DNA from 2 places in the Paenibacillus ilasis genome. Region 2 is predicted to be linked to the other one. Evidence: riboswitches for the same ligand, from Rfam matches in the RefSeq annotation. Region 2 holds a riboswitch; the other holds the start of a gene.

Region 1 (15,461 bases), on a different contig from region 2:
TCTTTCTTTAGGTGAGTATATTTCACTTTTTCCGGCCGATTGTGGTATACTAAATTCGTCGACCCATTCGACAGTTATGATTCGCACTATACCTGATCTTATCCTGTGAGGAGGAGAATACAATGGCTATCGTCAATGTTACCGACCAAACCTTCGTGAATGAAGTTGAAGGTCAAGGAACGGTTGTAGTTGATTTTTGGGCGCCGTGGTGCGGCCCTTGTAAAATGCTTGCTCCGATTCTGGACGAATTGTCTTCAGAACTCGGCGATGATGTAAAAATTGCTAAGGTGAACGTGGATGAGAATCCGGAATCCGCAGCACGTTTCGGCGTGATGAGCATTCCGACCATGATTTTCTTTAAAGACGGCCAGCCTGTCGATAAAGTGGTAGGTCTGAACTCCAAAGAAGCCTTGAAGGGCATCATTGCAAAACATCAATAAGCAGAATTGTCCATAGATACAATCTGCTTTCATACAGCGCCTTCGGTTAAACCCGGAGGCGCTTTGTGTGGTTATTCATAATGGTTTATATTTAGGGTTAATACTATATAATCTCCTTGGAGAGGAGGAACAGCATGGACGATTATGCCAAACAGCTTCAGGAGCAGGAGAAGGCGCTGGAGAATATCCGCCACAAGCTGGCATTGCTGCCGGACCAGCCCGGCTGTTACTTGATGAAGAATCATGAAGGCACGATTATTTATGTGGGCAAGGCCAAAGTGCTGAAGAACCGGGTACGCTCTTATTTTACCGGAAGCCATAACGGGAAGACCCAGATGCTGGTTTCGGAAATTCGCGATTTTGAATACATTGTGACCGGCAGCAACATGGAAGCCTTGATTCTGGAATGCAACCTCATCAAAACCCATCAGCCAAGATTCAACGTGCTGCTGAAGGATGATAAAACCTATCCGTATCTTAAAATAACGAATGAAGAGCATCCCCGTCTGGAAGTGACCAGAAGGGTGCTTAAAGATAAAGCCAAATACTTTGGCCCCTACCCAAATGCTTATGCGGCACAGCAGACCAAAAAGCTGCTGGACCGGATGTACCCTTTGCGCAAATGCGGCGTCATGCCAAAAGAAGTGTGCTTGTATTATCATATGGGCCAATGCTTGGCTCCATGTGTGAAGGAAATTCCGAAGTCTGCTTATGAACAGATCACCGGGGAGATTACGTCATTCCTGAGCGGCGGGCATGAAGAGATCAAGAAGGAACTGCAGCGCAAGATGCAGGAGGCCGCGGAGGACTTGTATTTCGAGCGTGCCAAAGAACTGCGGGATCAGATCATCCATATCGATACGCTAATGGAGAAGCAGAAGATTACAACAACGGATACGCGGGACCGCGACGTATTCGGTTACGCTGTGGATAAAGGCTGGATGTGCGTACAGATTCTGTACATGCGCCAAGGGAAAATGGTGCAGCGCAACAAGTCCGTTTTTCCGTTCTACGGCGATGCGCACAGCGACTTTATGTCTTTTATTGCCCAGTATTACAGTGATAATCCTGCATTGCCGCAGGAAATTCTGCTGCCTGAGCCTCTGTGGATAGACGAGGCTGATCCAGAGTCGGTTGCGGGAACGGCTGCGGATGAAGGTGGACGAAACGCCGAGGCAGCCGTGGTTACGGCGAATCCGCTTTCCGCAGGGATATCCGATGAACAGCAGGCAGCCCTTGCCGAGGCACAGGAGAAGCAGGCGGAAGCTGCTGGCATCGTGGATGCAGCCGGAGGGGCTGCCGCCCTGCAGGAATGGCTCGGCGTGAAGGTGCATGTCCCGCAGCGCGGCTTGAAGAAACAGATGGTGGGCATGGCATTGGATAATGCGAAGGTGTCCTTAGACGAGAAATTCCGCTTGATTGAGCGCGATGAAGAACGCACCTCGGTCGCAGCGGCAAATCTGGGCGAAGTGATCGGCCTCCAGTCGCTGAACCGGATCGAGGCATTTGATAACTCGAACATTCAGGGGACCAATCCGGTATCGGCCATGGTCGTCTTTACCAATGGGAAACCGGACAGGAAGGAATACCGCAAGTACAAGATCCGTACCGTGCTGGGACCCGACGATTATGATACGATGCGTGAAGTGATCCGGCGGCGGTACGAGCGCGTCTTGAAGGAGAACTTGCCGCTTCCCGATCTGATTGTGGTCGATGGAGGGAAGGGACAGATTTCCGCCGCCATCGATGTACTGGAGAATGAGCTGGGGTTGTTTATCCCGGTCTGCGGGCTTGTGAAGGATGCCAAGCATAAAACAGCGCAGCTCATGGTCGGAGACCCGCCGGAGCCGGTTACGCTGCCCCGGGACAGCCAGGAGTTCTATTTGCTGCAGCGCATTCAGGATGAGGTTCACCGTTTTGCGATTTCCTTCCACCGCGAACAGCGCGGCAAATCGATGGTATCCTCTAAGCTGGATTCCATCCCGGGCATTGGAGAGAAGCGCCGCAAGCTCCTGTTGAAGCATTTTGGCTCGGTCAAAAAAATAAAAGAGGCTTCAGTCGAAGACTTCAAGCCCCTTTCAATCGGTGAGAAATTAGCAACGGAAATTCTTAAGGTACTTCGTGAGGAGGAGTCGTGACATACGGCTTCTCTTTTTTTGTTGGATTGAAACGGTAAATCGCATACGCGACCATCGCCGGAAGTACCATGTAGAAAGCACCGATCAGCAAGTTGCTGGTGTCCTTGAGCAGGATCAGGCTAATGCCCATCAAGATGCTGTTAAAGATGACATGGGAGAACATGGCCGCCAAATACCCGTATTTCAAAAAGATGTAGCTGAACAGCAAGCCGATGATAACCAGTTCAATGGGCCGGGAAATTACAGGGTATATCGGATAGAGCGTATGCCCAAGCGCCCAAATGAGCGAGGTAATTAAACTGGCCACAAACGTATTGCGGACGATCTTTTTCACCATTTTGATGCCGAACAGTCGATAGACGGCCTCCTCGGATATGCCGGCCAGCCAAGCCATCAGTGGAAACAGCCAAGGATAGAGCATGTTATAAGGAGACTGTGTGGCATCCGTGGTGGACCATGTATTTAAGGTTAGGCCCAGAACGACAAAGATAATGGATTGGACCCCAAGCAGGATGAAAGCCCACATATACCCCAGCTTCATGCTGTCCAGTACATACTGTCCGTATCCGGGTTCTTTGGCTCGAGGCCATGGATTGAGTCCGTCTTCTTTTTGCCATAGCCCGTTGCCCCCGACAAGGGAGAAATAGAGCAGCGCGGAGAAGATAAGCGAATAGACCGCATAAAAAATCATCATTCCGATTATACCGGTTTGCGACATCCCCTCGGATTGGAAAACGGGAATCAGATTATACGTATTCAACATCTGAATGATAAACAGCAGCGCCGATAGGAACAGGCCGCGCTTAAAGGACGTATAGGCTCTGGTCTTCACGCTGTATACAATCGCAAGAATGCCAAGGATAAGGGTGAACAGGCCATACCCTGCAAGCGTCAGCAGCGTTGCATCCTGGGTCTGTTTGTTGACATAGGCGGAATGGGCGGCCGGGACTGAAAAGGATGGCTCATAGGAGCGTAATTTCCCCTGTTCGAAGGTGAAACGGTGCTCCAATCTGGAATCGCCAATCTTGGATTCCGGGTCCACATACCGGAGCCGGGGTTCCCCTTCCCGCGTAACCAGCTCCAGTTGCGACGGATCATAGCCCGCTCGTTGGAGCCAAGGCTCTGCGAGAGCTTGCTTCTCGGCTAATGACATGCCGTCCTCGACGACAAGCAGCATCTGCCTTTGTACATCGCCCTTGTTCAGCTCAATCCGTTCATAGCTGGAGCGGGCGAAATCGTACGAGAAGCCGACGATGCCTGAATTTTGCATGTGCACGTCCACATTGAGGGCATCGCCTCCCGGTTCGCTGAAGCGAACGCGGTATACGTCATAGGGATATTTGGCTTCATAGGTTTTGTTGTATTCCGAAAGTTTCTTTTCCTTCGCCAGATATCCGTAAAGTTCCGATTTGGATTGATATGTAACCAATGCGTCATCCGTTTTTGCAGCCGTAAACTGCAAAAACTCCTGAGCAAAGCTTGAAGCCGCTTGCCGAGCCTGCTCCTTGGATATGATATTCGGGGTTGCCATCTCGGTCGAATCCGGATTCGTCGACGGAAACACCTGAAATAATAGGAACAGAATCAGGCCGACTGCGGCAGGCGCGATGAGCTGTTTCAGATTGGGCTTCAGCTTCAAGGCCTCTCTTGCACGATTCATGAAATTCCTCCTCTAAGAAAGTTGATACTCCCACTGGTATTCGATATGCCTGATTAAGAACGCATAGAGTCAATATAACATAGTTATGAAAGTCATTAGCAGCTTATCCCAATATCCGGAATAATGAAATAAATCGATGAAAATGAATGAAAGGTTTCGAAAACGTTAGAGAACCCTATGCTTGTATTCTTGAATATGCCCAATTCGCGTTCTTTTAAAGATTTTTTGGGTGAAAAACGGCATTGGGTTACGTACCGGATTGCGTTATAATCACATCATGCTTCAAGGAACCGAATATTCCAGCCGAATTTCGTACTGAAAATGGGGGAACCATGTAATTGGGGTGAATTTCATTATTCCTAGAATAATGAATAGGGCGACCTGTGGAAATGCCCGAATCCGTCAGCTAACCTCGTAGGCTGCAGCACAGGAACCAGACCGTAAGGGCACTGCGTTTTCCAGTGTCTTTTTTTCTTGATTTTTTTTAAGAAGGTGACCGATTGAACTCTAAATTTAACTGGCTCAGGCTGTCTCCGCCGCAGATTCTCGTGCTTGGGTTTGCAGCTATTATCTTCATCGGGACGGCGCTGCTAATGCTGCCGATTTCCACAAGTACGGGTGAACCGCTTGAGTTTATCGATGCCTTGTTCACTTCGACATCGGCAACTTGCGTAACGGGGCTGGTTGTGGTGGATACAGGAACGACATTCAGTTCCTTCGGAGAAGTCGTGATCATGCTGCTGATCCAGATCGGCGGGCTCGGCTTCATGACGATGGCCACTTTATTTGCCTTGGCTCTCAAAAGGCGCATATCGCTCAAGGATCGTCTCATTCTGCAGGAAGCGATGAATCAGTCCTCGATGGAAGGAATCGTAAGGCTGATTCGCAGAGTGCTGCTGTACTCCCTCATCATCGAGGCCTGCGGCGCTGTCATTCTATCGATTCGTTGGGCGTTCGATATGCCGCTTGGCCAGGCGATTTATTACGGTGTCTTTCATGCGGTCACGATGTTTAACAACGCCGGTTTCGATTTGTTTGGTGATTTTCGGAGTTTGACCGGGTATGTCTACGATCCTGTAGTCAACGTTGTCGTGATGTTTTTGATTGTCTCAGGCGGCATTGGATTTATCGTCCTATCCGATCTGATTGATTTCCGGAAACAGCGGAGACTTTCCTTGCACTCCAAAGTGGTGCTCACCATGACGGCTACCCTGCTGCTGGTTGGATTTATCGTCATTCTTATATTCGAATTCACCAATCCGAGGACGCTCGGCTCCCTGAATTGGGGCGGAAAATTCTTCGGCGCGTTATTCCAATCCGTAACGCCGCGTACAGCCGGCGCGAATACTATAGATATTACGGGGCTTAGACAGGCCACGCAATTTTTTATCGTGATTCTGATGTTTATCGGAGCATCCCCAGGTTCAACCGGGGGCGGTATCAAAACCACAACCTTCACCATTATGGTGGGGGCGGTCATCGCCATGATGCGCGGGCGTGAAGACATCGTCATGTTCCGGTATCGCCTGGCCCAGGAGCGGGTGCTGAAGGCACTGACCATTGCATTACTGGCCCTGCTGCTCGTTCTAACCGTATCGATGATTCTGTCGACGACAGAGGAAGGGGACTTCTTGGAGATCCTCTTCGAAACGACGTCCGCCTTCGGTACGGTGGGTCTCTCCATGGGCTTAACGCCTGATCTGACGGTGTTTGGGAAGGTATTGATCAGCATTACGATGTTTGCAGGGCGATTGGGGCCTTTGACGCTTGCTTATGCACTGGGGCCGAAAAAGGGTAAAGAATTATATCGTCATCCGGAAGGCAAAATGATTATTGGATAAGGAGTACAGGAGAGACATGAAACCAAAGCAATTTGCAATCATCGGTTTGGGACGATTTGGCGCCAGCCTGGCGCTTGAGCTGATGGAACAGGGATATGAGGTGCTCGGCATCGACCGCAATGAAGAGGTCGTCGAGGATATGAGCGAGCTGCTGACGCACACGGTGGTGGCGGATGCTACGGATGAAGAGGTGCTTAAATCGCTCGGTATCCGTAACTTCGACTGCGGGATTGTTGCGATCGGAAACGATATTCAGATGAGTATCTTATCTGCCATCTTGTTGAAAGAGCTTGGTGTTGCCATGGTCGTTGCCAAGGCAATTTCGGTGCTGCACGGCCGGGCACTGGAGAAGCTGGGCGTGGACCGGGTGATCTTTCCGGAACGGGATATGGGGATTCGGGTAGCCCATCAGCTTGTCACGCCCAACCTGCTCGACTATATCGAATTATCCAAGGACTATCTGATTGTGGAGATGACGGTCACGGACTGCATGGACGGAAAAACGCTTAGTGAGCTCAATACGAGGGTTCGCTACGGTGTCAGCGTGGTGGCCCTGAATAAACAATCCGGCATTATCGTAGCCCCGACAGCCATGGATGTGGTGAACTCCGGCGACATTATGGTGGTTATCGGGTCCAATGATAATGTGGATCGCTTTGAGTCTGAGGTCGTGAATATGCTGGAAAAATAAATATAGAAGAAAAACCTGACGACCTTATATCCGTCAGGTTTTCTTCATTTTATCCTCTTCGAGCTTACGGAACAGAATTTCCGTTTCGTCAATCCAGCGGCTGGCCGCCTTGCTCAGCTCCGAGGCCTGGCCGTAGATCAGCGAAGTCGTTCGCCGGGTTTCAATGAGTGCCGGAATATGAATGTCAACAAGCCCGTTATCGGACAACAGCTGCGGCCTCAGATAGGATTTGGGCAGCAGCGCGGCCGCCTTGCAGGTCGGGATGAGCCTGACAATCGCTTCGAAGGAGTCGATCTCCATCCGGATATCCGGCATAATACCCCAGCGGTGGAACAGGTCATCCGTCAGCTTGCGGTACCAGGTTCCGGTCGAGAAAATGATCATCGGCAAGCCTTGAAGCTGCTCGATGCCAACATCCTCGATTTCCGCCAGCGGATGTGAGGACGGGATGACAAGCTCCAGATGGTCATCAAACAGCGGGATGCAGTTCAAGCCCGGCTGGTTGATGGAGGAGGCGACAATGCCGACATCGACCCGTTTATCCCTTACATAAGATACGATTTCATGGGTCTTGCCGGTGATCAGCTTGATTTCCGCTGCCGGATGACGCTCCATGAAGGCATTGACCAGCGGGGGCAAGGTAGTCTGAAGGGTGGTCAGACTGGCGCCCAGGTTGATCGAGATCTGATCTCCCTCCCGGTAATGGGCCAGAGTCTGCATGAATTTGATCTGCTGCTGTCTCTGCTCCAAGGCAAAAGTGTACACAATCTGCCCGATGGAGGTAAGCTCCAGTCGTTTGCCCCGGCGGTTGAACAGCTGCAGCCCGAGCTGATCCTCCAGCTTGGCTATTTTTCGGGACAGGGCTGGCTGTGACAAGTTAAGCAGCTTGGAGGCTTGGTTTATGCTGGATTGCTCTACGACGACGGCGAACATGTCCAGTTCTTCGAACATGGAATTCCTCCTATATAAAATAGACATGCGTGCAAAACATTGCTTATGCGTATAGATTATAACGATTAATAATTATATTGCAATTCCATTATAAGAAAAAAAGGAGTAACATGAAACATGACACAAGTTGTTCACACGAATGCCGAAATAGGCAGCTTTTTGTCGTTGCAACGGTTAATGCGTGTTCATAAAGGTCGGTTTAGATGCCGAATGGCTTCCTGATTCACTTCGTGATCAAAAGCGGGCTTTTTGAACAACCTTCTTTAGGACAGGGCAAGTGTAATTGTTCTGAAAATAGGAAAGATTGAAAATGAAAACGCTGCACATTGGAAAGGGGAACGTCAACTGATGAAAGGGTATTATTCCAGAAAGCTGCATTCTTTACTCGGTGTCATACCGCTTGGGGCATTTTTGCTCAGCCATATGATTTCCAACTTTAAGGCTTTCGAGGGTGGAAAGGAAGGCTTCGCGAGCGCGGTCCATTTTTTGAACAGCATGCCGTTGATTTTTTTCCTCGAGCTGTTCCTGATCTGGCTGCCACTGCTATATCACGGTGTCTACGGGTTATACATCGCTTACCAGGCGAATAACAACGTGGGCAATTACAACTATGAACGGAACATCCGCTTCACCATCCAACGGATCACCGGTGTTATTACGTTCGTTTTTGTTATCTGGCATATGTACGATACGCGTTTCCAAATCATGATCGGCAAAATCACGCATGACGATTTGGGCGCCACGATGCACGGCATCATGAACAATCCGATTCTGTTTACTCTGTACGTCATCGGCGTTGTTTCGGCAGCCTTCCACTTTACAAACGGCCTGTGGGCGTTCCTCGTTAGCTGGGGCATCACCGTCGGTCCACGCGCGCAGAAGGTATCCACTTACATCTGCATGGGCTTGTTCGTAGTGATGAGCTTGCTGTTCGTTCTGGCTATGACAGCATTCCGCAGTTCCGAATTCCAGGCGGCGACAGCAGCGATCGATGTAGTTAAGACAGTCTTAAGTTAAGGGGAGTGAACGAAAAATGGCATCTAATATTATTGTAGTGGGCGGTGGCCTCGCCGGGCTGATGGCAACCATCAAAGCGGCCGAAGCAGGAGCTCACGTTCATCTATTCTCGCTTGTACCTGTTAAACGCTCTCACTCCGTGTGTGCGCAAGGCGGCATCAATGGAGCCGTTAATACGAAAGGTGAGGGTGACTCTCCTTGGGAGCACTTTGACGATACGGTGTACGGCGGCGACTTCCTTGCGAATCAGCCTCCAGTCAAAGCGATGTGTGAAGCGGCTCCGGGCATTATCCACTTGATGGACCGCATGGGCGTTATGTTTAACCGTACGCCGGAAGGCCTGCTTGATTTCCGCCGTTTCGGCGGAACGAAGCGTCACCGGACCGCATTCGCCGGCGCAACGACCGGACAACAGCTGCTGTATGCGCTTGACGAGCAGGTTCGCCGCTGGGAAACCGCGGGTCTTGTGACCAAGTACGAGAACTGGGAGTTCCTGAATGCGATCATCGACGACGAAGGCGTGTGCCGCGGTATCGCTGCCCAGGATCTGCGCTCGATGGAGATCAAGGCGTTCAAAGCTGAAGCCGTCATTCTTGCAAGCGGTGGTCCTGGTATTATTTTCGGAAAAACGACCAACTCGGTGATCAACACGGGAACAGCGGCCAGTGCCGTTTATCAGCAAGGCGTTCATTATGCCAACGGCGAGTTCATCCAGATTCACCCGACAGCCATTCCAGGCGATGACAAGCTCCGCTTGATGTCGGAATCGGCACGCGGTGAAGGCGGACGGATCTGGACCTATAAAGACGGCAAGCCCTGGTATTTCCTCGAAGAGAAATACCCTGCTTACGGAAACCTGGTGCCGCGCGACATCGCTACGCGTGAAATCTTCTCCGTCTGCGTCGATATGGGACTTGGCATCAATGGCGAGAACATGGTCTACCTGGATCTCTCCCATAAAGATCCGAAAGAGCTGGATGTGAAGCTTGGCGGTATCATCGAAATTTATGAGAAATTCATGGGCGACGATCCGCGTAAAATTCCAATGAAGATCTTCCCGGCAGTCCATTATTCCATGGGCGGCATGTGGGTCGATTACAACCAAATGACGAACATTCCAGGGCTGTTTGCAGCCGGAGAATGCGAGTATCAATATCACGGTGCGAACCGTCTGGGAGCGAACTCTCTGGTCTCCGCCATTTACGGCGGTATGGTGGCCGGACCGAAGGCGATTGAATATGTCAAAGGTCTGAAGAAGTCAGCTGAGGATGTTTCCTCCACGGTATTTGATCGCGTAGCGAAAGAGCAAACGACCAAATACGAAGGCCTGCTCAAGATGGAAGGAACCGAGAATGCCTATGTGATCCATAAAGAGCTCGGCGAATGGATGACCAACAACATGACGGTGGTTCGCTACAATGACAAGCTTGAAGCTACCATCGGCAAAATCAAGGAATTGAAGCAGCGTTACCGCAATATCAATATGACGGATACCTCCCGCTGGAACAACCAGGGCGTGGCGTTCACGCGTCAGCTGTGGAACATGCTGGAGCTGTCCGAGGCCATGACGCTGGGCGCGCTTCTCCGGAACGAAAGCCGTGGCGCTCACTACAAGCCGGATTTCCCTGATCGTAACGATGAGGAGTTCCTCAAGACAACCAAAGCAACCTGGACGCCTGATGGACCGCAGATTTCATATGAAGAAGTGGATGTTTCCTTAATCCCGCCGCGTATTCGCGACTATTCGAAAGACAAGTAAGAAGGAAGGGGGATTTACGATGTCTCAAACGGCAGCCGCCTCAAAGAGCGTTAAGTTTATCATTACACGTCAGGACAATCCGGAGACGAAATCCTATACTGAGGAATTCGAAATTCCGTACCGTCCCGGCATGAACGTCATTAGTGCGCTGATGGAAATTCAGCGCAATCCCAAAAATGCACAGGGCCAAACGACCGCACCTGTATGCTGGGACTCCAACTGCCTGGAAGAAGTGTGCGGAGCTTGCTCCATGGTCATTAACGGCAAACCGCGCCAAGCGTGTGCGGCACTGATCGATAAGCTGGAACAGCCGATCCGGATTCAGCCGATGAAGACATTCCCGGTTGTAAGAGACTTGGTGATTGACCGCAGCCGCATGTTCACGGCGCTCAAGCGCGTCAAGGCGTGGATTCCGATCGATGGCACCTACGACCTTGGCCCTGGACCTAAAATGGCTGAGAAGAAGCGTCAGTGGGCTTACGAGCTGTCCAAATGCATGACATGCGGCGTATGTCTTGAAGCTTGCCCAAACGTCAACGAAAAAACGGACTTTATCGGACCCGCCGCTATTTCCCAAGTTCGCTTGTTCAATGCTCACCCGACAGGTGAGATGAACAAGGAAGAGCGTCTGGAAGCGCTCATGCAGGACGGAGGCATTGAGGGCTGCGGCAACTCGCAGAACTGCGTGCGTTCTTGTCCGAAGGGCATTCCGCTGACGACGTCCATTGCGGAAATGAACAAGGATACAACCAAACACCTGTTTAAGCGCTGGCTTGGCGTTTAATCGGTTTAGCTTCAACACCAAGGCGTCTGACCGGGGCATGACTTCGGTACAGGCGCTTTTTTTTGTTATATGATAGGAATGATGTGTTTTTAAATTGAATTTGAGGTGAGTCACTTGATCAGCGAAAGACCGATTACGATAAAGGATATAAGCGATGACCTGGTCGCTCTGGGCGTACGGAAGGGAATGACTCTGCTGGTCCATTCCTCGCTTAAGAGCGTGGGCGGATGGATTGTTGGCGGTCCGGAAGCGGTTATACTGGCCCTGGAAGACGTACTGGGCGATGAAGGGACGCTGGTGATGCCGACCCAGTCTGCGAACTTAACCGACCCGAAGACATGGGGAAATCCTCCGGCCGACCCGAAATGGTGGGATTTGATCCGCGAGGACATGCCTCCCTATGATCCGGATCTGACCGTCACAACAGGGATGGGGATCATACCGGAAGTGTTCCGTAAGCAAGAAGGGGTCATTCGAAGCCTTCATCCCCATGTTTCGTTTGCAGCACGCGGCAGGGACGCGAAGGCACTTATGCACTCCCATCTGCTAGATTACGGCTTGGGAGATGCCTCGCCGCTGGCACGCTTATACGAAGCGGGGGCCTACGTGCTTATGCTGGGTAGTAGCTATGGCAATAATACTTCCTTCCACCTTAGCGAATACCGCGCGGATTGGGGAGGGAAGGAGGTGGTAACCGCCCACGCCCCAGTACGCAGGGTGCAGGGCGCAACCGAGTGGGAGGCATTCCAGGATATCAACTATCATTCCGACGATTTTGAAGCGATTGGCGCCTCGTTTGAAGCGCAATGCCCCGATGCATACAAGCATGGCCGTATAGGAAAGGCGGGCTGTGTGTTGGCAGAACAAAGGGCCATGGTGGACCATGCCGTGCAGTGGTTGGAGAAGAACCGTTAGATGCTAGCGCATGCTGGACGGCTTTCGTTCGACACGCTGTAGGTGTTTTGGCACGCTATTTTTAACATGAAATTCAGTTGGGCATGAACGTTTATTTAAATGAGCAAGGGCCAACTACCAGCGACCTCCAGGTGCATAAATACCGTTACAAGGGTAATAAAGATGTAATGGTACGGCCTGCAGTTTCAGGCCTCAAGCCAAAGGAGGGACTTGAAGATGTCATGGTGGATGTGGCTGCTCAATTTGACGGGCTTCCTGTTGTTGATATATTTGTTCTACAGTATGGACAAGAAGTGGTCCAGCAGGCCTTTGCTGCTTGCTCCACTGCTCATTTATGTCCTGGTATCGGTTGAAGATTTGCTGGGGTGGATCGATCTGATGAACGTGGTGCCCGGAGAAGGCGGCATGCGTGCTCTGATCTTGTTGTTTGCATTATGCTCCGTTATTTTCTATGTGCTGTACATATTCGACAAGATTGCAGACTCCGTCCATCGGCATGTTGATATGAAAACAACCCTGGTTCGGATCAGCACGGCCGCGGGAATGTGCGTTTTGTTTTTCACGATGGTGTATATGTCGATCTATAAGCTGTTCGGAGGCACTTCCTTCGAAGGCGAGAATATCGGCCAGGATTTGCTGAGCCAGTTCATTACCTTCCTGTATTTCAGCATGGCGACGTTTGTCACCGTCGGGTATGGCGATGTAGCCCCAGTCGATAATACGTCACGGCTTGTCGTGGTGTTGGAGATTGCCTTCAGTTTCATTACCGTTGCGTATGCGCTGTCCATGCTGGGAACGCTGCGCCGGATTTTCACACCCGGCGATGACGGCTTGGATGTGACTGGCAGCGAAGAGAAGTCCAAGGCCAATAAGCCGCATCGGAGAAAGCATTCATCCATGTAAAAGAGGCGCATCTTTGACGATGCGCCTTTATTATTTGTTCAAATGGGCAAGTGAGCGAAGTCTTAGTTAAAGCTACGGTTTCATCAGCTTTTTCAGAATGCTTAGCCCGTTCTTGGAAGGGTAGCGGAATTTAAAATCGAATCGGTTAGTCTGCTTGAGCACACTCTTCTTATGGGAGAAGGTATGGAAGCTGTATTCCCCGTGGTAGGCGCCCATCCCGCTCTCGCCGACACCCCCGAATGGAAGAAAGGGAGTGGCCAGATGCATCAGCGTATCGTTGACACATCCCCCGCCAAAAGAAACCGAGGAGAGTACGTAATCCTGAACATCTTCATTCTCTGTGAACAGGTAAAGCGCCAGCGGCTTGGGACGGCGATGAATCGCTTGGACAGCTTCGTGTACATCATCATAAGTCAGGATCGGACACAGCGGGCCGAAAATCTCTTCTTCCATGACCGGCATATCAAAAGTGATATCGTCCAGCACGGTGGGCTCGATGAGCAAACGTTCCTTTGAGATGCTGCCGCCATGGCGCAGGGTTCCGTTGTTCAGAAATCCGGACAGCCGGTCAAAATGCTTCTCCGAAACAATGCGCCCATAGTCGGGATTGGTTAGGGGGTTCTCGCCGTAGAACGAAGTGATGGCGTCTTTCAGGTGCGCGATGAACTTCTCCTTCACCTTGCTGTGTACAAGTACATAATCCGGCGCAACGCAGGTTTGGCCGGCATTTGTATATTTGCCGAATGCGATACGTGAAGCCGCCAGGGCCAGGGGGGCATCCTCGTGGACGATACAGGGGCTTTTGCCTCCAAGCTCTAGCGTCACCGGGATCAACTGCTTGGCGGCGGCTTCCATGACGATTTTGCCGACATGGGTACTGCCGGTAAAGAATATATAATCCATCGGCTGCTCCAGCAGGCTCGTGCTTACCTCAGGTCCTCCCTCCACCGAAGCCACGTATTGCGGCTCAAACGTCTCCGTGATGATGGACGTAATGAGTCCGGATACGTTGGGTGTCAGCTCGGAGGGTTTTACAATCGCGGTGTTCCCGGCGGCCAAAGCTCCGATCAGCGGAGAGATGGCCAATTGCCAAGGATAATTCCAGGGAGCAATAATCAATACCGTTCCGTAGGGTTCAGCGTAGACCATTCCCTTGCTGCCTATATGCGTCAATGCGGTTTTGACTCGCTGCGGCTTGGCCCAACGCTTCAGATTTTTTATGATAAAGGAAAGCTCCTTGTAGACAATCCCGATCTCGGTCGTGAAGGCTTCCTGCTCACTTTTGTTCAAGTCTTTGCGAAGGGCCTCGATGATATCGTTTTCCCTGGCAATCAGAACTTGGCGCAGCCTGGTCAGCTGCTGCAGACGGAAATCCACTTCCTTGGTGATGTCTTTATGAAAAAAATGCCGCTGAGCTGAAACTAATGCAGCGATCGAATCGTTAACAGTCATACATAAACCCCTTTCCCTTGCTATTCCATATATATGAATAACCGTAAGGCCGTTAAAACTTATACTCTTTTATTATTATATAGGAGGATGTCCACCTATGAGAAATCCATCCTCGGCAGCTCCCCATGACAAAGCCCATGACGGGGCAAAGCGAGAAGTCATGCAGACGAAGATGTCGAGACGCCAATTTCTGAAGATCGGTGTTTCCGCCGTGGTCGGCGTTGGCGTTGCAGGCGGGGCTTACGCATCTTTATGGGAGCCTCATCAATTGGACGTTAAAAGACTGACTTTGGCGCTTCCTTCACTGCCTAAGGCTTTTGATGGGACGAAGATCGTTCAGTTTAGCGATATGCATCTGGGCTTTCACACCGGGGTAAAAGACGTGGCCCGTGTGGTACAGGCCATTCAACACGAGCAACCGGACATGATCTGTTTCACAGGGGATATGGTGGACGGCAATACAGAGGATATGAGGGATGCCATTCAACCGTTCACCGAGCTGAAAGCCCCTCTCGGCTTATTTTCCATATTGGGTAACCATGATTACGGGGACGTGGAGACACTGATCTCACTGGAGGAAGAGGCAGGATTTCAGGTGCTGCGGAACACCGCCGTGAAGCTGAGGCGGGATGGTGCCGTCATCGCTGTGGCAGGTTTGGACGATGTTTTCTGGGGCCAGCCGGATCCGGAAGCAGCCATTCAGGATTTACCCGACGGGATGTTCAAGCTGCTGCTGATGCACGAGCCGGATTATGCAGACACAACGGCAGCCTATTCATTCCATCTCCAGCTGTCGGGACACAGCCATGGGGGCCAGATCCGTTTGCCCTGGGTGGGCGAGGTGATCACGCCGCCCGGTGCAAAGCGTTATGTGCAAGGTCTATATACCATCGGCTCGCAAGGCATGCTG
Region 2 (15,461 bases):
TTAACCTAGGGCATTGGCGCTGGGGTCGTCATACTGTTTAGGTCAACAACTTTTATCATCTTAACTATGTGAAATTATGAACAATCTGTGAATAACACAATTACCTATTGAACTGTGAAATTTATCACATTATAATAAGGACATGAAGTGAAAACATTCACAAGAGATGTTACCCGTCACCACATTCATGCTCAACAAGCGTTACCAAGCATGAATCCAGGCAAAAGAGCTCATCTTAATCAAATATAAGCTTCATACTTGGAGGAGGAAAAACCATGAAAGTTGCAGTTATCGGTTGTACCCATGCAGGAACGTCCGCCATCGTGAATACCGCTAAACTTTACCCGGATGCACAGATCACCGTTTATGAACGTAATGATAACATCTCATTCCTGTCTTGCGGCATCGCGCTTTACGTCGGAGGCGTTGTGAAAGACCCTGACGGTTTGTTCTATTCTTCGCCTCAGAAGCTCGACGAGCTGGGTGTCGAAACCAAGATGAAGCATGAGATCATCTCGGTGGATACGGACAAGAAAACCTTGAAAGTTCGGAACCTGGTCACACAGGAAACTTTTGATGATACCTATGACAAACTGATTATCACAACCGGATCATGGCCAATCGTACCGAAGCTTGAAGGCATCGATCTGAATAATATTTTGCTCTGCAAAAACTACAATCATTCCAATGCGATCATTGAAAAAGCACAGGAAGCGAAACACATTACGGTTGTCGGCGCCGGTTATATCGGTGTGGAGCTTGTCGAAGCCTTCCAGCAGAACGGCAAGCAGGTTACGCTGATTGATAGTGCCGACCGCATTCTGAACAAATATCTGGATCCTGAATTCAGTGGCAAGATCGAGAAATCCTTCCGTGAAAAAGGGATCGAGATGGCCATGGGTCAGACCGTGACTTCTTTCCAAGGCGAGGATGGGAAGGTGAATAAGGTCATCACAGACAAAGGTGAGATCGACACGGATCTGGTAATCCTCTGCATCGGCTTCCGTCCGAATACGGAGCTGCTGAAGGGGCAGGTGGAGATGCTGAAGAACGGCGCCATCGTCGTGGATCAATATATGCAAAGCAGCAAGCAGGATGTATATGCAGCAGGCGATTGCTGCTCCGTTCACTATAACCCGACCGGTAAAATGATGTACATTCCGCTGGCAACTAACGCAGTCCGGATGGGTACGCTCGTTGCACGCAACCTTGTGCAGCCGACGACCCCATATATAGGAACGCAAGGTACGTCGGGATTGAAAATATACGAGCACAACATTGCCTCGACGGGATTAACCGAAGGAGCCGCCAAGGACGAAGGCTTGAAGGTGGAGAAGGTCACCATTACGGATCATTACCGTCCGGAATTCATGCCTACCTTCGAAGAGGTTACGCTGAAGGTGGTATACGAGCAGGAAAGCCGCCGGATGCTGGGGGCACAGGTCATTTCCAAAGCGGATATGACGCAATCCATTAATACGCTGTCGGTATGCATACAGAATCGGATGACGATTGATCAATTGGCCTTCATCGACTTCTTCTTCCAGCCGCATTACAACAAACCGTGGAATTTCCTTAACACGGCTGGACTGCAGGCATTGCCGGCGGTCGAGACAAAAGCACCGGTGCATTCTTAATCCATTCATCAAGAAGACCCCTGAATCGGGGGTCTTTTTCTTGTTTTTGAAGGATTATGGATTTTGACAGCGAATTGGAAAATATCCGGACATGTAGATATCGACTTTCAGGAGGTAGGATAAAGTATGAATAAAAAAGTAATGCTGGCCTCGGCTGCATTGTTCTCCATGCTGCTGACGGCTGCTTGTTCCAATGATCAGGCGGATCCGCCAGCAGAGAGTCCGCCGGCTGTTGTGGATAGCGGGGAGACAGGTCAGACGGGGGCATCGGAAGAGCAGCCGCCTGCAGAACCAACCCAAGGGGAGGATCAACCTGCCGACAATGCAGAGGTGAAGCCGATCGGCGAACCTGCCGCGGTAGGCGATACGGTGGATTATCATGGCACGGTCATTACGCTGAACAGCGTACGTGAGTCCGAAGGGGACGAGTACTTAAAGCCCCAGCCGGGCCATACGTTTAAGGTGGTTGAGATTACCGTGAAGAACAATGGCCAGGAGCCGCTGGTCATCTCTTCCGCGCTATCTTTTTCCCTGACGGATTCGAGCGATCTTAACTATACGGTTCCCATTACGGATGATGTAAAGATGCTGGACGGCACCGTTGCCCCAGGCGGCGAGCTGACAGGTGAAATTCCGTACGAAGTGAAGCAGGGTGTAAAGGGGCTGCAGCTGAGTTATGGCGATCCGATGAAAGAAGGAAGAGCCATTTGGTCAGTGGAATAAAAAATAATTAGCATGGTTGTTTCGGGATTAACGAATGAGGAAAGGATTTTGCGCAGGCAAAGTCCTTTTTTCTATGTGATGGCCAAGACGTCGCTTTACATGCGGGAATGTTTTCAGTATGATTAAACCGTACAGTCGGTTTTTTATCGTGAGTAGCGTTCATCAACTTTGGATTCATTTTTAGTAAGGGAATCCGGTTTCCGTTTGTGATGGCGGACTATTATTTCCAAACAAGGAGTGCTTACACCGATGTCTTCAGAAAAAGCGCAGCGAAAGCGGGATTTGATTCTGGATAAAGCGAAGGAACTGTTCATCCAGCGCGGGTATGCGGCAACATCCATGGATGAACTGGTCAAGTATACGGGTGCCAGCAAGGGAAGCATCTACTATCACTTTGAGAGCAAGGAAGATTTGTTCGTCAAGCTGCTGGCTAAGCAGAATCAGGAATGGATGGAAGCCTGGAACGATAAAAAAGCCCGTTACGCCAGCTTCGAGGAGAAGCTGTACGGCATTGCCGATCATATGGTCGATGACTTCCAGAATCCGCTGACCAAGATTGCGGAGGAATTCTATATCAATCAGCCGGAGAATAAGACGATTGTGGGCGAGATGCTGGCCATCCTGCAAGGTCCGCGCACGCTTTACCGCGAAATTTTTGCGGAAGGAGTAAGCGAAGGGCGAATACCGGCAGAGGATGTAGAGGAAATATCCATCATATTCGCATCGCTGCTCGATGGGATGTCGATGTTGCACTTTGAACGTTCTCAGGAGGAATCGAGGCTGCTATACCGTAAAGGAGTGACGTACTTTTTAAACGGTGTGTTATCAGGTCAAGGCTCTTAGCGTAGTGAACGATAGGAAGATTTATCGGAAACGCTTCTCTTGGTTTACAAGCGGGAGCTGGCGTTTTCATATATATAATTAAACCGAATGGTCGGTTTTACTAGGGGGATGAACTATGAGGCATTTGTTTGGCAACCGCGCGTTCGTGCTGCTGATGGTTTCGGATTTTATGCAAAATATCGGGATCTGGATCCGCAACATGGCGCTTTTGTTCTTCATTATGGAGAAGAGCAACCATGACCCGGTCGCCGTATCGCTGCTTACCGTAATTGAATACGCGCCCATTTTTGTGATCTCCATGATTGGCGGCGTGCTGGCAGACCGCTGGCGTCCCAAGCGAACGATGATTTGGGGAGACATTCTAAGCTTTTTATCCATACTGCTTATCCTGTTTGTTGTGTATGCAGGATATTGGCAGGCCGTGTTTGCGGTGACCCTGGTCTCGGCCGTTGTATCCCAATTCTCGCAGCCTTCGTCCATGAAGATCATCAAGCGCTGCTTGCCGGATGAGCATGTGCCCGCGGCCACGGCTTTGTCCCAGACCTCGATGTCGCTGTTCATCATTTTGGGACCGATGGTCGGCACGACGATCTATCAAGCTTTTGGATTGCAGGCCTCGTTAATCAGCTTGTTGGTTCTATTCGGCGCTTCGGCGATCGTGCTGGCGTTTCTCCCTTCCAGTGTGGATGAACCCGCTAAGAATTCGGAATCGACCGGTTCTTTTATGAAGGACATGAAGGCAGGCTTCACTTACATCGGCTCCAGTCGGCTGCTGAAGGTGCTGCTGGTGGTTTACGTTTTAATGGCGCTCGGCAGCGGACTTGTTCAGCCGCTCGATATCTTTGTCATCACGGAGCGTCTACAGCTGGCAATGTCCAGCGTTCAGTGGTTCACCGCGTTAGAGGGTCTGGGCATGTTGATTGGCGGCGTGCTGGCCGCCGTGATTGCAGGGAGAGTGAAAGGCTCCTACTTGCTGTTCGCCGGCCTTGCTTTCCTTGGACTCTCAACCTTTGTCGAGGTGCTGTCCCAGTGGCCGATCCTGACCGGCACGATGCGTTTCGTAACCGGGGTGCTGATGGCGATGGCGCAGACGGTATTGATGGCCGTGATGATGCAGCAAGTGGAAGAGAAATTTATCGGCCGGCTGAACGGCGTGATGACGCCGGTTTTTACCGGCATGCTGCTCATCGGCTCCGGGTTTACAGGATGGTATATGTCGACAACCTCCATTGTGGTCGTGTATTTCACGGCAGGTGCGCTCTTCCTGCTGTCGTCCTTCATTAGCATGAAACTTCCGATCTCGAACGTTCCGGTTCAGGAAAAGGAAACGCCTGTAACCGTAGAGACTGCCGCCAAGGCATAGGCTTGCAGGTTAGAATGTAAAGGTGGTAAACAGACGAAGCCTTGCAGGTTTTGAGCATGGTGGTTGGTAAAAGCAATAAACCAAGCGGTGTCGGGATCATCTCCGATACCGCTATTTTACATGCACCGCTCGCTCGGATCGGACGAATGATCGGTATCCTCTAGAGGACCCGAAGATTCACCCTTGGACAAGGTACTGTGATTGTATTATCCATATGAAGTTAAATGACCACAGTACACTCAAAGATGATCAAGAGCAGCCAGGACACAAGGATGTCCACTCCTGACGCATACATTCGTGATATAATTCACGTTCTTGTTTTGGAGGCTGCGGTACAATATGGGTAACTGTAACTGTAACTGTAACTGTAACTGTAACGGAACATCAGACGCTGCATTCGAGAGATTTCAGGACGGAATGCGGGAGAAATGGGGGAGCGGCCATGGCCTATTACAAACCTGATCGCATTGCGGAGATCACCGTGGAGAACGGGGTGAAAAAAGCGCATAACTCCGTCATGAACGTTATGATATTAGGATTTTTGGCGGGGGCTTTTATCGCGCTCGGCTTTTTGCTGGATATTCGCGTGATTGCCGGAGCGTCTGAGGCTTGGGGAGGCATTGCCGGCTTTATAGGCGCGGCGATATTCCCTGTCGGACTGATTCTTGTATTGCTAGCGGGCGGAGAGCTGCTGACGGGCAACATGATGGCCGTGTCCCTGGCCAGATTTAAGAAGCGGATTTCCACGAAGGACATGATGCGGAATTTAGCTCTTGTCACGATAAGCAATATGGCAGGGGCACTGTTCGTCGCTTATTTCTTCGGCCATGTGACCGGTCTGACGGGCAGCGGCGTTTATTTGGAGAAGCTGGTGGATATGGCGGGTCATAAGCTCGACGACAGCTTCCTGCAAGCATTCTTGTCGGGCATCGGTTGTAACTGGCTCGTAGCGCTCGCCGTGTGGCTGTCCTACGGATCCGACCAGATGAGCGGCAAAATTCTCGGAATCTGGTTTCCAACGATGGCGTTTGTAGCCATCGGCTTTCAGCACGTGGTGGCCAACATGTTCCTCATTCCGGCTGCGATATTTGAGGGGTATTACAGCTGGGGCGATTATCTGGTAAACTTCATTCCGGTTTGGCTGGGCAATTTTGTCGGAGGTGCGCTGTTTGTGGGAGCTGCCTACGGGTCCGTATATTTGAAGAAGGATGATAAAGTTGAGATCATCCCTCGCGGCGAACAAGATAAGGCGCTGCCGTCTGCGCCGGCTACCGGTACTGCTCAACAGGTTCACTCCGCGCAGAATGTTTCGTAATACCGAAGCCTGGTAAGCCAAGGCGGAGGAAAAAAGCTGCGATCGTCACGCACCCTTAAGGATAGGGATCGGATGATCGCAGCTTTTTTAACGTTGTTGGTGAGCGGATTCCTTGTATAATTCGCAGAAGGAATAAACCCGCTATTTTTTTAAATGGTAAGGTACCGTGGTGATAATCACATCTCTCCGATAGAGTAAATGTGCGCGAATGAGCAAGCTGGACTGATTGTGCAGGAAGTTATGCCAGCCCTTCTTGGGGATGAACTGCGGGATGACAACGGTAACCTGGTAGTCGGATTCGCTAGCCTTCCGCTGCACGGTATCGATGAATTTGGTCAGCGGCTGAATGATGCTCCGATAAGGCGAATGCAGGGTCACCAGCCGGATGTCCGGCTGCCATTTCTTCCATTTTTCCTGAAAGGCCGCCTCGTCATCCCGTTCGAACGGCACGTACACCGCGATAATTTGGCCTGCTCCCAGCGATTTGGCATAATTCAGCGAGTTCTCCACCACATGGGTGATTCCCGCCACAGGCAGAATAATAACATTTCCCTCAATCGGCTTAACAGGCTCACAGGTCGTAATTCGCAGCTGGTCTGCTACGGCCTCGTAATGTTTATGGATTCGGGTGAAGATCCAAATGATCAGCGGCAGGAAAATCAAGACGGTCCACACTTGGGCGAATTTCGTGAAAAAGAAAATCATCGTCACGATAAAGCTGATGCATGCGCCGGTGGTATTTATGATCAGTTTGACAATCCATCCTTCGGGCTTTTCGCGAATCCACTTCACCATCATCCCCGTTTGGGAGAGGGTAAAAGGGATAAACACGCCGACGGCGTACAGCGGAATCAGATGCTCGGTTTTGCCTTCGAAAGCGAGCAGCAACAGAATCGAGAGAAAACCCAGTATGATGATTCCGTTTGAATATCCCAGACGGTCTCCCCGGACGGTGAACATTCGGGGAATGAATTTATCCTTCGCCAGATTAACGGCAAGCAGCGGGAAAGCGGAATATCCCGTGTTGGCGGCCAGAATCAGAATGAGGGCCGTTGTTCCTTGGATGAAGTAATACAGAAAGTTTCGTCCGAAGGTATGCTCGGCAATCTGGGAAACGACAGTGACTTGCTCGCTGGGGCTAACCCCATAGTAATAGGCCAGGAATACGATGCCCGAAAATAACAGGGCCAGCAAGGATCCCATCGCCACCAAGGTTTTGGCCGCATTATTCGGAGCAGGATCTTTGAAATTCGGGATGGCGTTGGAAATGGCCTCAACGCCGGTCAGGGCAGAGCTGCCCGAGGCGAATGCCCGCAGGAGCAGGAATAAGCTTAGCCCGGCGACAGGCGTGCCGATCGGCGTATGCAGATCCGGAGATGCATGGCCTGTAGCGATATTGAATACTCCGACGCCAATCAGGATAAACAACGCGAGTACAAACAAGTAAACCGGATAGGCCAATATGGAGGCCGACTCCGTGACCCCTCTTAAATTGAGTACGGTCAAACACAGAACGAACACGATGGAGATGGGCAGATTGTAGGCGTGCAGTTCCGGAAAAGCCGACGTGATCGCGTCCGTCCCCGCCGATACGCTGACCGCAACCGTCAGGATATAGTCGACCAGCAGGGAGCCGCCGGCAACCAGTCCCGGATACATGCCTAAATTTCTTTTGGAAACCACGTAGGCTCCGCCGCCATGCGGATATGAGAAAATAATCTGTCTGTACGATAGGATAAGTGCCAGCAATAAGACCAGGACCCCGACGGCAATCGGTATGGAATACCAATAGGCAGCTGCGCCAACGGTCATCAAGACGATCAGAATTTGTTCAGGTCCATAAGCCACGGACGACAAGGCGTCGGATGAAAGGATGGCCAGCGCTTTGGTTTTGTTCAGCTTTTGCTCGCCCAATTCCGTTGATTTAAGCGGTCTTCCAATGAGGAATCGCTTGATTGAAGATAACATGGTTTTTCACCGCCGATTAAGATTACGTTCATGATGGAAGCTGACTGAATGGACTTCAATCGGTGTGTTTCATAGGCTGGACATACGAACGGTCACCATTCCTATGCTGGATTTTGGCAAACAAAAAACACAGGTTAGAACCCTGTGTTTGATCACAAGTTCACAACCCTCCCAATCAACGCTGACGAGGTTAGCTGTCGGATTCGGGCGGTGAGAGTCGCCCTACCTGATAATAGTCGCGGCGTACGTTCGCGCTGCATCAGGATTCACCCCATAGTATGGTTGACAGATCCTATAGGTATCCATCCATACGTGTGGTTCCCCCGCTTTCCAAATTGGAAATTAAGCGAATATCATGTGAATATGAAGAATGATATCGAAGCTGAATAGTATATTACGCCTGCTCAAATCTTTTGTAAAACACCCTCCAACGAAAAATAAAGCAGAATTATTTATAAAAAATGACAGATAAGCGCTTACATAATTATGTGGCTTTGACAGGCTTTGTTTTTTGCAGGTTTGCTACAGAAATCATGACTTTCTATGATATGTAAGTTGCAGGTAGCTCGAATGTGATGCGATAGAACGCCAATACAAACAAATTCGCCATGCCGGTCTCGGGGGAGGAGACATTGGCATGGCGAATTTTTTGGGAGTGGTCCATGATTCGGCAAGGAAGAGAAAGGGTCTGGGTTCCTCTTCGTTGCTCTTGATAGGAATATACCCGGAGTGAAGTAGAGTGAATCACCCGCTGCAGAAAAAAATGTAAGACTTTACTGGAGCCCTGATTTTCTTTTAAGATAAGGGGATATGATTCAGCGTGTACAAGGGGGAATGAACGAAATGACTCAAGCGATGATACATCAGGAAAATGGCGTGTTTCCGGCGGTATGTCCGTTGGATTGTCCCGATACTTGCGGCCTGCTGCTGCATAAAGAGAACGGAAAAATCGTGAAGGTTACCGGCAATCCGGATCATCCGATTACGCAGGGAGCCATCTGTAATAAAGTCCGCAATATGGCACATCGGGTGTATCATCCGGAGCGCGTGCTTTATCCGCTGCGGAGGGTAGGGCCCAAGGGCGAGGGGGCTTTCGAGCGAATCAGCTGGGATGAAGCGATTCAAGAGATTACCGGGCGCTACAAGAAGCTGATCGAGGAGCATGGCTCTGAGAGCATCCTGCCTTACAGCTTCTACGGCAACATGGGGATATTGAGCGTGGACGGCATGGATCGGAGATTCTTCAACAGGCTGGGCGCCAGCCGCCTGAAGCAGTCGATCTGCAATTCCGCAGGCAATGAGGGTTGGAAATCCGTCATGGGGTTTAATGGAGGAACCGTCCCGGAGGATACCGTTCATGCCGATGTCATCATCGTCTGGGGCGGCAACATCGTCAGCACCAATATGCACCAGGTCGTGCTGGCGGAGAAAGCGCGCAAGGCCGGTGCCAAGGTCGTTGTGATCGATGTTCATAAGAACCAAACGGGGCAATGGTCGGATTGGTTCATTCCGTTGTTTCCGGGCACGGATGCGGCACTGGCCGTCGGCCTCATGCACATCATGTTCCGTGACGGCATGGTGAACGAGGAGTTCCTCCGGCAGTATACGCACGGGCATGAAGCCTTGCGTGAGCATGTCAAAGACTATACGCCGGAGCATGTATCCTCCATTACCGGCATCCCAGCAGGGGATATCGAGAAGCTGGCCGAACTGTACGGCCGGGCGGATACTTCCTATATTCATATCGGTAACGGTCTTCAGCATCACGACAATGGCGGCTTGACGGTGCGCAGCATCGCTGCGCTTCCCGCGTTGACCGGACAATGGCTGAAGCGGGGCGGAGGGGCTGCCAAGTCGAATGGCGGCTACAACAGCATGGATAGCGATGCATTGGAGCGTCCGGATCTCCGGCCGAATCCGAATGCCCGGACCATTAACATGAACCGGATCGGCGAGGCGCTTGCCATGACCGAACAGCCGATTAAGTCGGTCTTTGTCTATTGCAGCAATCCGCTGGTGGTCGCTCCTGACACCGGGCGGGTACGCGAAGGGTTTGCAAGGGAGGATCTGTTTACCGTCGTACATGATCTGTTCATGACGGATACAGCCAAGTATGCGGATATCGTGCTTCCGGCAACCTCCTCATTTGAGAATACGGATCTGTTCGCTTCTTACTGGCATCAGTACATCCAGCTGCAGGAGCCGGTCATTCCGGCGCTCGGGGAGAGCAAGAGCAACGTGGAGCTGTTCTCCTTGCTGGGCCGGGCCATGGGTTTCACCGACACTGCCTTCCGCGAGACGGAAGAGGAGATGATGGCAAGAGCGCTCGACTTCCCGGACAACCCTTATCTGAACGGCGTCACGCTGGACAAGCTAAAGGAACACCGCCATGTGAAGCTTGACATGACACCGCTTGAAGCATATCTGGATCGTTTGCCGACGCCATCGGGCCGGATCGAGCTTTACTCCGCGCAGTTGGAGCAAGCAGGTCTTCCGCCTCTTCCAACCTACGTGCCTTTGAAGGAAGGATATGACGGCGTAAGGCGCGGTCGCGGGCACAAATACCCGCTCATGTTCATTTCGCCGCCGAACCACAACTTCCTGAATTCGACCTTTGCGAATGTGGATAAGCACCAGAAGCTGGAGAAGGAGCCTGCCTTGCAGATCCATCCGGAGGATGCAGAGGAACGCGGTGTAGAGGACGGCGACATGGTTACGGTGTATAACGACCGCGGTACTTACGAAGTCCGGGCCAAGGTGACGGATAAAATGCTGCCTGGCACCGTGGTCAGCCAAGGCTTGTGGTGGGAAGGGGAAGGCAGGAAGCAGCGCGCCAATGCCCTTACGCCCGACAGGTTGTCGGATATGGGCGAAGGCGCTACCTTCTTCTCAACGGTGGTAGAGGTGAAGCGACATTAATGCTTGATATACCTCGACGAGCTGCCCTTCTTCCGAACGTGTTTAAAAGAAGGGGCTCGTTGCTTGCAGCCGGCAAATGGAGTGAGCGCCCGAGATTCGTTAGGGAAGGGCCGATATGGCAGCAGCGGCCCGGCATTCGCTGTTATGGTAAAGCGTCAATGAGTGTGCTTGCTAACAATGGATCTATCAAGCGATACTAGGATTTGGGCGATAAGAAATGACAAGCAATGTTCATTCTTAATTATTGGAGCATCAAAAAGATGGCGTTCGCCTCTTTATTCAAGAAGAATTAGAAAAAGCCCGCATGGGCTTTTTTTTTAACATATTAGAATTTATAAAGTTTTTTGGGGTCCCCGCAAAGTATTTGGAATAAGCATCGGAGCGTTGGCTCCACTTTGTGGGGCTATTTTAGGTTATATGCGTAAATATACTGCTAACGAGGCTGCTGGGAGATAATAAACATGAAATGGTTGGAGCAGTACCCTAAGGAAGTAAAAGGTTTTCTTGTTGCAAGTCTCGTTGCCTCGGCAGGCGGGTCCTTGATGTGGCCGCTGACAACGATGTATGTATTCGATGAACTGGGACGCAGCATGAAGGATGCAGGCTTTGTCATTCTGATTCAGTCGATGGGGGGGATCGCCGGTCAACTCCTTGGCGGCGCGCTGTATCACCGGGTCGGGGTGAAAAAGCTCATTGTGGGCTCGCTGCTGCTGAATGCCCTCGGGTTGTTCACCCTTCCGTTCATCAATGGACTTTGGGGTTTGTTCATCGCGGTGATGGGTTTCATCGGATTCTGTAACGCGGTATCGATGCCGGCCATTCAGGCATTTATCGGCTTCCGGTTTGCCGATCGGCGGGGAGAACTGTTTAATGTCATCTATGTCGCGAATAATATCGGCGTAGCCTTGGGAACGGCCATGAGCGGTTTCCTGGCGGAGATATCCTATCATTTAAGTTTTATCTTAAACGGTGTCACGTCCTTCGGATTTGCGATTTTCTTCCTGTCCTACTTGACGAAGCTGGGGGGAACGGGCGTATCGCAAGGAGCCCATCATCCGCAGCCTAAGAGTCCGCTGCCGGCGGGCCCCGGGGCTTGGGCATTGCTCGGGAACACCCGAATCTATCTCTTTATGGGATTGGGTTCCCTCTTCCTGTGGTTCGGTAATTCCATCTGGAACACAGGGGTGTCTCCATTTATCATCTCGGAGGGAATGTCCAAGACGGCATACGGTTATTTATGGACGCTGAACGGGATCTTGATTTTTGCCGCGCAGCCGGTCACGAATGCCATTAAGCGCTGGGCGGCCCGTACAGAGAGCAGTCAGATGACGGCAAGCGCTTTGTTCTATCTGGCAGCTTATGTCGTCATCGTGACGGTGCACAGTTATCCAGGCATGATTCTCGCAATGGTGCTGGCCACATTGGGCGAGATGTTGATTTCGCCTGCGATCCCGGCTTTTATCTCGGATCGCGCAGGACAAGCCGCTCCGTTCTATATCGGCGTGACAGGCGGCTTGGGTGCCGCGGGCCGGGTGATTGGGCCATATGCGATGGGAACGATGTATGACGGCGGCGGGTTGACGCCGGTGGCATGGTTGGCTGCAGGTGTTGCCGTGTTGTCATTTCTGTCATTTGCGGTACATGCCCGGCTTAGTAAGCACATCCCGCTGCATCATGACGGTCATGACAAGAATGCAGGTCACCTTAACGCCTAGCCCAAGTTTTTAAAAGCTGAAATAATTCCAGGTATAGGATGAAGCAGCAGGCCTACTTCGGAGCTTGCTGCTTTTTTGTCCGCGGTTCAAGCCTTACACCCCTTGTCAAAGAAACGCCTTACAAAAAAATAAAAAGGATATTGAAATCGCTCTCAGAGGGAGCTATAATGAACTTGTCGAAACGTTTCAAAACAGAATGCGTTTTTTGAAGATATCAAGCAAGCAATCTTTTTATTATGAATACACAAGAGCATGTTTATCCCTAGGATGACCATGGAAAGGTGCTTTATAGGGGGAATGAAGAGACAGTAGGATTATAGAAACAACCTTTATCCGGCGTCTTTATTTTTTTCGAATAAAATCGAAACGTTTCGAAGTAAGTGCTTTCAATTCGGTTTTGCATTACGTTTCGCATGGTGGTAAACATTAAAAACGGGGTGAATGTAGAATGAGAAAAAAATCAATATTGTGGACGTTGGCAGCATTGCTGATGTTCTCCGTCGTATTAGCCGGATGTTCGGGCGGGTCTGAGAAAGCAGACGGAGGCAGCGCAGGCGGCGAGGGCAAGAAAGAGCTGAAAGTTTGGTTGATGGGTGACACATCAGACGAAACCTTGATCAAGGAATATGAAGCGAAGAATCCAGGCGTTAAGGTAAGCGTTCAATTGATTCCTTGGGGCAGTGCCCATGACAAGCTGCTTACAGCGGTTGCATCCAAAAGCGGCCCGGACGTCGTACAAATGGGAACAACCTGGATTCCGGAATTTGCTCAGGCTGGAGCTTTGCTCGATCTGACGCCTTATCTTGAGCAGTATCCAAACTTGAAGCAAGAAAACTATTTTGACGGCGCTGTGCAAACCATGAGTTATGATGACAAGGTTGTCAGCATCCCATGGTATGTGGAAACGCGCGTACTGTTCTACCGTACGGACATTCTGGCTGAAGTAGGCTATCCGGAAGGTCCTAAGACTTGGGATGAAATGAAGGATGCCGGCAAGAAACTGGCAGCTAGAGGAGACGGCAATTACGCAATCACCATTGATGCTAAAGACATGAACTATCTGTCCATGTTTGCTTGGCAGAATGGAAGCGATATGATCGATGAGAACCGGATCCCGCATTTTAACGAGCCGGAATTCATGGGAGCTATGGAATACCTGAAGAGCTTCTACGATACGGGTATGACGCCGCTTGCCAGCGATTTGGATCTGTTTGCCGCATTTAAAGACGGGCAATTCCCGATGTTTATCAGCGGTCCTTGGATGATTCAGGGCGTTAAAGACAAAGCGCCTGAGATTGAAGGCAAATGGGCTACGACGACACTTCCAGCTAAAGAAAACAATGCATCGTTCCTCGGCGGAGCGAACATGTCGGTATTCAACACAACCGAAAATGCAGATGAAGCCGTTAAATTCATATCCTTCATGAGTGAAAAAGAATCGCAGCTGACCAACTATGATGTGGCCAAAAACCTGCCTGCTGTTAAGAGTGCATGGGAAGACCAACGCTTTGAAGATCCGATTTTTGCTACCTTCGGAAAACAGCTCGAAAGCGCTAAGCCTGTTCCGTTCATTAAGGAGTGGGATGCTATCTCCCAAGAAGCCATTGCGGCATTTGAGAAAATTACCCTTGGCGGAGCTGACATCAAAGCAGAAATGGATCTGTTGAATCAGAAAGCTACTGAAATTCTAAACAAAAAATAAAGAGTGCGTCTTAACGCAGCCCGGCTTGTTTCTCCGAAGGATGAAACAAGCCTGACTGCTTCCAAAGAGCGTTATTCTCTAATTGAGGAAACCCACACTTGCAGGAGGTGAATGACATTGCAGAACTTTATCAAGCGCTTTAACCAATATAAGTATCCTTATATGTTTATTGCGCCCGCACTGGTCCTGCTTCTGACGTTCTCAATCATTCCGATCATCATTGCGCTTGTCATCAGCTTCACGGATATTGACCTTGCTGGTCTCGCTAATTATTCAAACATTGAAGGCGTTGGCTTCGATAATTTTATGAATGTATTTAAAGATCCGGTCTTTCTGAAATCCATGTTTAACACCATGTTCTATGTTATTATCGGAGTTCCGCTTGTCGTAATGCTTGCCATGGGCGCTGCATTGCTGCTTAACTATGGCACGGGATGGTTGTTTAAGACATTCCGCGTCGTGTATTATATGCCTTCCATTACGAATATTGTAGCGGTCGCGGTTGTTTGGGGTTACTTGTATAACAGCCACTATGGCCTCTTTAACCATATATTGTCCTGGTTCGGGGTTCCGGCTCAGCAGTGGCTGACAGATCCGGCACTAGCCAAGCTATCGCTGATTCTGCTGGCCGTATGGAAATCCATCGGACTCAATATGATCATTTTCCTTGCTGCGCTGCAGGGCATTCCACGCTCCTATTATGAAGCAGCGGAGATCGATGGTGCGAGCAAGTGGAAGAAACTGTTGTATATCACGGTTCCGCTGCTTAGCTTTGCGACATTCTTTGTCACCATTACGACGCTGATCGGCTGGATTCAATTCTTCGAAGAGCCGCTGGTTATGACCAAGGGCGGCCCGCTTAATTCCACGATGTCGATGGCTCTCTTTATTTATAACAATGGCTTCCAGCTGAGCAATTTTGGTTATGCGGCTGCAGGATCGTTTGTGCTCTTCATCATCATTATCGCTGTAACGGTCGTACAATTCGCAGTCAAGAAGAAAGATGTCGAATATTAAGGTTCAGGTTCAAGCTAATGTTTTCGTATCGTAACTGAAGGAGGCTCAGGGTATGGCAGCTAAAAGAATTGAGAAAACAGTCATGACGGTGCTGCTCATTGCAGGGGGACTGCTGATGATGATTCCGTTTATATGGATGATCACGTCCTCATTCAAGCCGGAAAATGAATTTACGGCGGTTCCGCCGACGTTATTACCGAAAGAATTTACGATTGAAAATTATGTGGATTTATTTACGAAGCTGGATTTTATCGTATAC

The links. A riboswitch is a leader RNA that binds a small molecule or an ion and turns the genes downstream of it on or off. The one in region 2 is predicted to bind cyclic di-AMP.
Region 1: it holds a riboswitch for cyclic di-AMP, as region 2 does, so the genes downstream of both, ACETK5_RS00445 (TrkH family potassium uptake protein) here and ACETK5_RS29550 (APC family permease) in region 2, are expected to answer to the same signal.

What each region holds. Positions count from the first base shown of each region.
Region 1 is NZ_JBHDJG010000001.1:62,827-78,287, forward strand. Features, by position in the region: gene trxA (thioredoxin) at 123-440, shown strand; gene uvrC (excinuclease ABC subunit UvrC) at 575-2,578, shown strand; gene ACETK5_RS00440 (CPBP family intramembrane glutamic endopeptidase) at 2,550-4,238, opposite strand; cyclic di-AMP (ydaO/yuaA leader) riboswitch at 4,530-4,674, shown strand; gene ACETK5_RS00445 (TrkH family potassium uptake protein) at 4,739-6,079, shown strand; gene ACETK5_RS00450 (potassium channel family protein) at 6,096-6,770, shown strand; gene ACETK5_RS00455 (LysR family transcriptional regulator) at 6,804-7,721, opposite strand; gene ACETK5_RS00460 (succinate dehydrogenase cytochrome b558 subunit) at 8,070-8,738, shown strand; gene sdhA (succinate dehydrogenase flavoprotein subunit) at 8,755-10,497, shown strand; gene sdhB (succinate dehydrogenase iron-sulfur subunit) at 10,517-11,281, shown strand; gene ACETK5_RS00475 (AAC(3) family N-acetyltransferase) at 11,396-12,196, shown strand; gene ACETK5_RS00480 (potassium channel family protein) at 12,413-13,099, shown strand; gene ACETK5_RS00485 (aldehyde dehydrogenase) at 13,172-14,551, opposite strand; gene ACETK5_RS00490 (metallophosphoesterase) at 14,649-15,461, shown strand, end outside.
Region 2 is NZ_JBHDJG010000004.1:463,426-478,886, forward strand. Features, by position in the region: gene ACETK5_RS29525 (FAD-dependent oxidoreductase) at 276-1,637, shown strand; gene ACETK5_RS29530 (DUF4352 domain-containing protein) at 1,764-2,360, shown strand; gene ACETK5_RS29535 (TetR/AcrR family transcriptional regulator) at 2,610-3,203, shown strand; gene ACETK5_RS29540 (MFS transporter) at 3,319-4,566, shown strand; gene ACETK5_RS29545 (formate/nitrite transporter family protein) at 5,009-5,881, shown strand; gene ACETK5_RS29550 (APC family permease) at 6,023-7,849, opposite strand; cyclic di-AMP (ydaO/yuaA leader) riboswitch at 8,013-8,208, opposite strand; gene ACETK5_RS29555 (molybdopterin-containing oxidoreductase family protein) at 8,693-10,768, shown strand; gene ACETK5_RS29560 (MFS transporter) at 11,230-12,483, shown strand; gene ACETK5_RS29565 (sugar ABC transporter substrate-binding protein) at 12,932-14,185, shown strand; gene ACETK5_RS29570 (carbohydrate ABC transporter permease) at 14,297-15,202, shown strand; gene ACETK5_RS29575 (carbohydrate ABC transporter permease) at 15,255-15,461, shown strand, end outside.